One region of the Streptomyces sp. NPDC054932 genome, then DNA from elsewhere that is predicted to be linked to it. Evidence: predicted binding sites of a transcription regulator. Region 1 holds the regulator's gene; the other holds the start of a gene.
The links. The regulator HrcA, encoded in region 1, represses chaperone genes, less so after heat shock. The targets are predictions, from matches to a motif close to TTNGCACTCNGNNNNNCNGAGTGCNAA.
Positions count from the first base shown of each region.

Region 2: groL (chaperonin GroEL) is a predicted target of HrcA. The motif match lies at 1,252-1,278, and genes of this name have one in related genera.

Region 1 covers NZ_JBSGXU010000028.1:54,410-57,816, forward strand. Annotated here, with positions in the region: gene ACWGE1_RS11100 (DUF3097 domain-containing protein) at 1-99, opposite strand, end outside; gene ACWGE1_RS11105 (MBL fold metallo-hydrolase) at 128-853, opposite strand; gene hrcA (heat-inducible transcriptional repressor HrcA) at 1,000-2,016, shown strand; gene dnaJ (molecular chaperone DnaJ) at 2,017-3,156, shown strand; gene ACWGE1_RS11120 (nitronate monooxygenase) at 3,314-3,407, shown strand, end outside.
Region 2 covers NZ_JBSGXU010000035.1:25,096-28,502, forward strand. Annotated here, with positions in the region: gene thrC (threonine synthase) at 1-141, shown strand, start outside; gene ACWGE1_RS12860 (MoaD/ThiS family protein) at 178-456, shown strand; gene ACWGE1_RS12865 (cold-shock protein) at 874-1,080, shown strand; gene groL (chaperonin GroEL) at 1,409-3,031, shown strand; gene ACWGE1_RS12875 (Uma2 family endonuclease) at 3,124-3,407, opposite strand, start outside.

The sequences.
Region 1 (3,407 bases):
ACCCGCCACCTCGACCACGAGGTCGGGGTCCGCCGCCACCTCCGGCACGGCCTTGGGTCGCTTCCACTGCGGGGTCAGGTCGGGGGAGTACTCGCGCATCCGGCCGACAGTAGGAGAGCTGCGCGCGTCATACCTCCGACACGCCGAAACGGGCTGCGAGTGTGGCGCGTTGCGCACGGACGAAGTCCGCGGCGACCACCGCTCCGTGACCCGGTACGTACAGTGCGTCGTCCCCGCCCAGCGACAGCAGCCGGTCCAGGGCGGCGGGCCACTGCCGGGGCGTGGCGTCCGGGCCCACCGAGGGCTCGCCCGACTCCTCGACCAGGTCCCCGCAGAAGACCACCTCGCGCTCGCCCGGCACGAAGACGGCCAGGTCGTGCCCGGTGTGCCCGGGCCCCACGTTGGCCAGCAGCACCTGTACGCCGCCCAGTTCCAGCGTCCACTCGCCGGAGACCGCGTGCCGGGGCAGCACCAGCAGGTCCACCGCCTCGGCCGCCTCCGCCTCCGCGAGCCCGTGCCGCACCGCGTCCCCGCGCAGCTCCTCGCGCCCCGTCGACAGCACCGAGGCCAGCCCGACCGCACCGAACACCTCGGCCCCGGAGAAGGCCGCCCCGCCCAGGACGTGATCGAAATGACCGTGCGTGAATGCGATATGGGTCACGCGCCGGCCCGCCAGCCGCTCCGCCTCGGCCCGCACCTGCACGCCCTCGCGCACGCAGGAACCGGGGTCGATCAGGAGGACCGACTCCTGTCCCACCACCAGTCCCACGGTGCAGTCCCACACCGGCAGCCGTCGCCGGCCCGCCCGTCCGGTCAGCCGTTCCCAGCCGGACTCTTCCCAACGCACGTCCATGCGGCGACGCTACCCTGGCGGGCCTCCCTTGCCAGGGGCTTACCGCCCGGCCGTACACTGAGCGGGGGCTCTCTGGCACTCGAACGATCAGAGTGCCAACGAACACGGCAGAACACGGCAACGGACCACAGCTGGAGGTGTGCGCGATGCTCAGCGAACGCAGACTCGAAGTGCTGCGCGCCATCGTCCAGGACTACGTCGGGACGGAGGAGCCGGTCGGCTCCAAGGCGCTCACCGAGCGGCACCGGCTCGGCGTCTCGCCCGCCACCGTGCGCAACGACATGGCCGTGCTGGAGGAGGAGGGCTACATCGCCCAGCCCCACACCAGCGCCGGCCGGATCCCCACCGACAAGGGCTACCGGCTCTTCGTCGACAAGCTGGCGGGGGTCAAGCCGCTGTCGTCGCCCGAGCGCCGGGCCATCCAGAACTTCCTCGACGGCGCCGTCGACCTCGACGACGTGGTCGGCCGCACGGTGCGGCTGCTCGCTCAGCTCACCCGGCAGGTCGCCGTGGTCCAGTACCCGAGCCTGACCCGTTCGACGGTCCGGCACGTGGAGCTGCTCTCGCTGGCTCCCGCGCGCCTGATGCTCGTACTGATCACGGACACCGGGCGGGTCGAGCAGCGGCTCATCGACTGCCCGGGCCCCTTCGGGGAGACCTCGCTGGCGGACCTGCGGGCCCGGCTCAACAGCCGGGTCGTCGGGCGCCGCTTCACCGATGTGCCCCCGCTCGTCCAGGATCTCCCCGAGTCCTTCGAGGCCGAGGACCGCGGCACGGTCTCCACCGTGCTCGCGACACTCCTCGAAACCCTGGTCGAGGAAGCAGAAGAGCGGCTGATGATCGGCGGAACCGCCAATCTCACCCGCTTCGGACACGATTTTCCCCTGACGATCAGGCCGGTGCTCGAAGCGCTCGAGGAGCAGGTCGTGCTCCTCAAGCTGCTGGGCGAGGCCAATGAGTCGGGAATGGCCGTACGGATCGGGCACGAGAACGCCTACGAGGGACTGAACTCCACGTCGGTCGTCTCGGTCGGTTACGGTTCGGGCGGCGAAGCAGTCGCCAAACTCGGCGTGGTCGGACCGACCCGCATGGACTACCCCGGAACGATGGGAGCGGTACGCGCAGTGGCACGTTACGTCGGACAGATCCTGGCGGAGTCGTAAGTGGCCACGGACTACTACGCCGTTCTCGGCGTGCGCCGCGACGCATCGCAGGACGAGATCAAGAAGGCCTTCCGGCGCCTCGCGCGTGAACTCCACCCGGATGTGAATCCGGACCCGAAGACGCAGGAGCGCTTCAAGGAGATCAACGCGGCCTACGAGGTGCTCTCGGACCCGCAGAAGAAGCAGGTCTACGACCTCGGCGGCGACCCGCTGTCCTCCTCGGGCGGCGGTGGCGGAGCGGGCGGCTTCGGAGCGGGTGGCTTCGGCAACTTCTCCGACATCATGGACGCCTTCTTCGGCCAGGCCTCGCAGCGCGGCCCGCGCTCGCGCACCCGGCGCGGCCAGGACGCGATGATCCGCCTCGATCTGGAGCTGGACGAGGCGGCCTTCGGGACCACCAAGGACATCCAGGTCGATACGGCCGTCGTCTGCAACACCTGCTCCGGCGAAGGTGCCGCCCCCGGCACCTCGGCGCAGACATGTGACATGTGCCGCGGCCGCGGTGAGGTCTCGCAGGTCACCCGGTCCTTCCTGGGCCAGGTCATGACCTCGCGCCCCTGCCCGCAGTGCCAGGGCTTCGGCACCGTGGTCCCGACCCCGTGCCACGAGTGCGCGGGCGACGGCCGGGTCCGTTCCCGCCGCAGCCTCACGGTCAAGATCCCGGCCGGTGTCGAGAACGGCACCAGGATCCAGCTCGCGGGCGAGGGCGAGGTCGGCCCCGGCGGCGGACCCGCCGGCGACCTGTACGTGGAGATCCACGAGCTGGCGCACCCGACCTTCCAGCGGCGCGGGGACGACCTGCACTGCACGGTGACCATCCCCATGACGGCGGCCGCGCTGGGCACCAAGTGCCCGCTGGAGACGCTGGACGGGCTGGAGGAGATCGACATCCGGCCCGGCACCGGGTCCGGCCAGGCGATCCCGCTGCACGGGCGCGGCGTCACGCACCTGCGCGGCGGCGGACGCGGCGACCTGATCGTCCACGTCGAGGTCACCACCCCGGGGAAGCTGGACGCCCAGCAGGAGGACCTGCTGCGCCAGCTGGCGAAGCTGCGCGGCGAGGAGCGGCCGATGGGCCAGTTCGCGCCGGGTCAGCAGGGACTGTTCAGCCGGCTGAAGGACGCCTTCAACGGTCGCTGACCGAACCGGCACCACCGTCACGAGCCCGGCCCGGGGATTCCCCGGGCCGGGCTCGTCGCATGAGCCGGACGGCGGCCGGAGAGCCGCCGGGAAGCGGACTATGCCAGGCGAATGCCATGATTCGGCCCCCCGCGCGGGACGTGGCACGATGCAGTCCATGTCCTCCGCACCGAACGGTCTCTCCCCGTACCCGATCGTGCAGGCTCCCATGGCGGGCGGCGCCTCCTGCCCTCCGCTGGCCGCGGCCGTGT
Region 2 (3,407 bases), on a different contig from region 1:
CAGCTCGACCCGACGCTGACCACCGTCGTCCTCAACACCGGTGACGGCCTCAAGACCCTGGAGGCGGTGGCCGCGGACAGCGGGCAGACCGCCACCATCCGCCCGAGCCTGGACGCGTTCCGCGCCGCCGGCCTGGCCTGACCACCCTCCACGTACTCCCGGAAAGGCAGTAGCGCCATGAGCGTCAACGTCCGCATCCCCACCATCCTGCGCACCTACACCGGCGGCGCCGCCGAGGTCCCGGCCGAGGGCGCGACCCTCTCCGAGGTCATCGAGTCCCTGGAGAAGAACCACCCGGGCATCGCCGCGCGCGTCCTGGACGACCAGGGCAAGCTGCGCCGCTTCGTGAACGTCTACGTGAACGACGACGACGTGCGTTTCGAGGGCGGGCTGCAGGCGGTGACGCCGGACGGCGCCGGCGTCTCGATCATCCCGGCCGTGGCCGGCGGCTGCTGATTCCCCGGATCGCCTCCCGGGTCACCTCCAGGTGACACGCGCAAACCGAAATTGCCCCCTCCGCTAAAAGCGGAGGGGGCAATTCTGCTTGATTGGGCACGGTAGGGTTGGGGAAGTCCCCTCCGCTGTTCTTGCCCGCCGCATATGAACGGGCCGCGTGAGGGTCGACATCGGGCCAATGTGCAAGTGCGGTATGGGGCTTTGGCGAGATATGTCGGGCCCGAGTTGCCCTGGAGTATGGCAAATTTTCACTCTATTTCAATGTTTCTCGGTGTCCAGAATTCTCATCGGATTGACCTGTTGCAGACAGCATCCGCGCAGATACATTCAGCCTCGGTCGACGCGTTCCGACGCAAGTTCTGACCCGGGATCGCGAAGTGCGTTCCTGCGCAAGGGCCAGTAATAGGGGAGTTAGGCATGGCTCAGGGCACCGTCAAGTGGTTCAACGCGGAGAAGGGCTACGGCTTCATCGCGGTCGACGGTGGTGCGGATGTGTTCGTCCACTACAGCGCCATCCAGATGGACGGGTACCGCACCCTTGAAGAGGGTCAGCGGGTCGAGTTCGAGATCTCGCAGGGCCAGAAGGGTCCGCAGGCGGACATGGTCAAACTCGCACTCGGCTAGTCCTGGCGCGATCGACCGCCGACACACAGCTTTCGTTGAAGACCTGCAGGACCGCACGAGGGGCCCACATCCTGGACACGGGATGGGGGCCCCTCGTGCGTGTGCCCGGTAGTAGCGGGGCGTTCCCCCGAGCCGCTTGCACTCGGAGGGGTCGAGTGCTAATCATTGGCGTTAGCACTCTCCCGGTGAGAGTGCTACTGAACGAGGACCGGGTCGGTGAGGCCCGCAGGGTCCGGTGGGAAGGAACCGCCGGGCACGCAGGCCGTCCGTCGCGGGCGCGGGCGCGGTCCTGGGAGCAATCCACCGCTGTCCGGGAGGACCACTTCAGATGGCCAAGATCATTGCGTTCGACGAGGAGGCCCGCCGCGGCCTCGAGCGTGGGATGAACCAGCTCGCCGACGCCGTCAAGGTCACCCTTGGCCCCAAGGGTCGCAACGTCGTCCTTGAGAAGAAGTGGGGCGCCCCCACGATCACCAACGATGGTGTCTCCATCGCCAAGGAGATCGAGCTCGAGGACCCGTACGAGAAGATCGGCGCCGAGCTGGTCAAGGAAGTCGCCAAGAAGACGGACGACGTCGCCGGCGACGGTACGACCACCGCCACCGTGCTGGCCCAGGCGCTGGTCCGCGAGGGCCTGCGCAACGTGGCCGCCGGTGCCAACCCGATGGCCCTCAAGCGTGGTATCGAGAAGGCCGTCGAGGCCGTCTCCGCCGCCCTGCTCGCCCAGGCCAAGGATGTCGAGACCAAGGAGCAGATCGCTTCGACGGCCTCCATCTCCGCCGCCGACACCCAGATCGGCGAGCTCATCGCCGAGGCCATGGACAAGGTCGGCAAGGAAGGCGTCATCACCGTCGAGGAGTCCCAGACCTTCGGTCTGGAGCTGGAGCTCACCGAGGGCATGCGCTTCGACAAGGGCTACATCTCGGCGTACTTCGCCACCGACATGGAGCGCATGGAGTCGTCCCTCGACGACCCGTACATCCTGATCGTCAACTCCAAGATCGGCTCGGTCAAGGACCTGCTGCCGCTCCTGGAGAAGGTCATGCAGTCCGGCAAGCCGCTGCTGATCATCGCCGAGGACGTCGAGGGCGAGGCCCTGTCGACCCTGGTCGTCAACAAGATCCGTGGCACCTTCAAGTCCGTCGCCGTCAAGGCCCCGGGCTTCGGTGACCGCCGCAAGGCCATGCTCGGTGACATCGCCATCCTCACGGGCGGCACGGTCATCTCCGAGGAGGTCGGCCTCAAGCTGGAGAACGCCGGTCTCGACCTGCTCGGCCGCGCCCGCAAGGTCGTCATCACCAAGGACGAGACCACCATCGTCGACGGTGCCGGTGACAGCGACCAGGTCGCCGGTCGCGTGAACCAGATCCGCGCCGAGATCGAGAACTCCGACTCGGACTACGACCGCGAGAAGCTCCAGGAGCGCCTCGCGAAGCTGGCCGGCGGCGTGGCCGTCATCAAGGCCGGCGCCGCGACCGAGGTCGAGCTCAAGGAGCGCAAGCACCGCATCGAGGACGCCGTTCGCAACGCGAAGGCGGCCGTCGAGGAGGGCATCGTCGCCGGTGGTGGCGTGGCCCTGCTGCAGGCCTCCGCGGTCTTCGAGAAGCTGGAGCTCGAGGGTGACGAGGCGACCGGCGCCAACGCCGTGAAGCTCGCGCTGGAGGCCCCGCTCAAGCAGATCGCCGTCAACGGTGGTCTCGAGGGTGGCGTCGTCGTCGAGAAGGTGCGCAACCTGCCGATCGGTCACGGCCTGAACGCCGCGACCGGCGAGTACGTCGACATGATCGCCGAGGGCATCATCGACCCGGCGAAGGTCACGCGCTCCGCCCTGCAGAACGCCGCGTCGATCGCCGCGCTGTTCCTCACCACCGAGGCCGTCATCGCCGACAAGCCCGAGAAGGCCGGTGCCCCCGCGGGCGGCGGCATGCCGGGTGGTGACATGGACTTCTGATCGACCCCGGCTCCGGCCACTGGTTGATCGGCTGTTCTCGAACGAGGGCGGCACCCCCACGGGGGTGCCGCCCTCGGGCGTTTCGGATGTCGTCAGAAGCCCGAGCTGTCGATGTCGAAGCCGAAGGGGTCCGGGACGTGCAGGGGTTCGCCGAAGGACACCGTCGTACGGGAGCGGTACCCGTGCGGGGAGGGGTCCCAGAAGCAGGTGATCTCCGAGTCCTGCATGTCGACGACCATGTGGACAGGTACGAGTCGGCCGTACACGTCCAGCTTTTCGGTCCAGTCGGCGTCCCTGGTGGAGACGGACGTGAACTCCCCGACGAGCGACAGGGCCGCCCCGTCCGCGTGCCGGCCCTCGCCGTCGAAGGCCGATT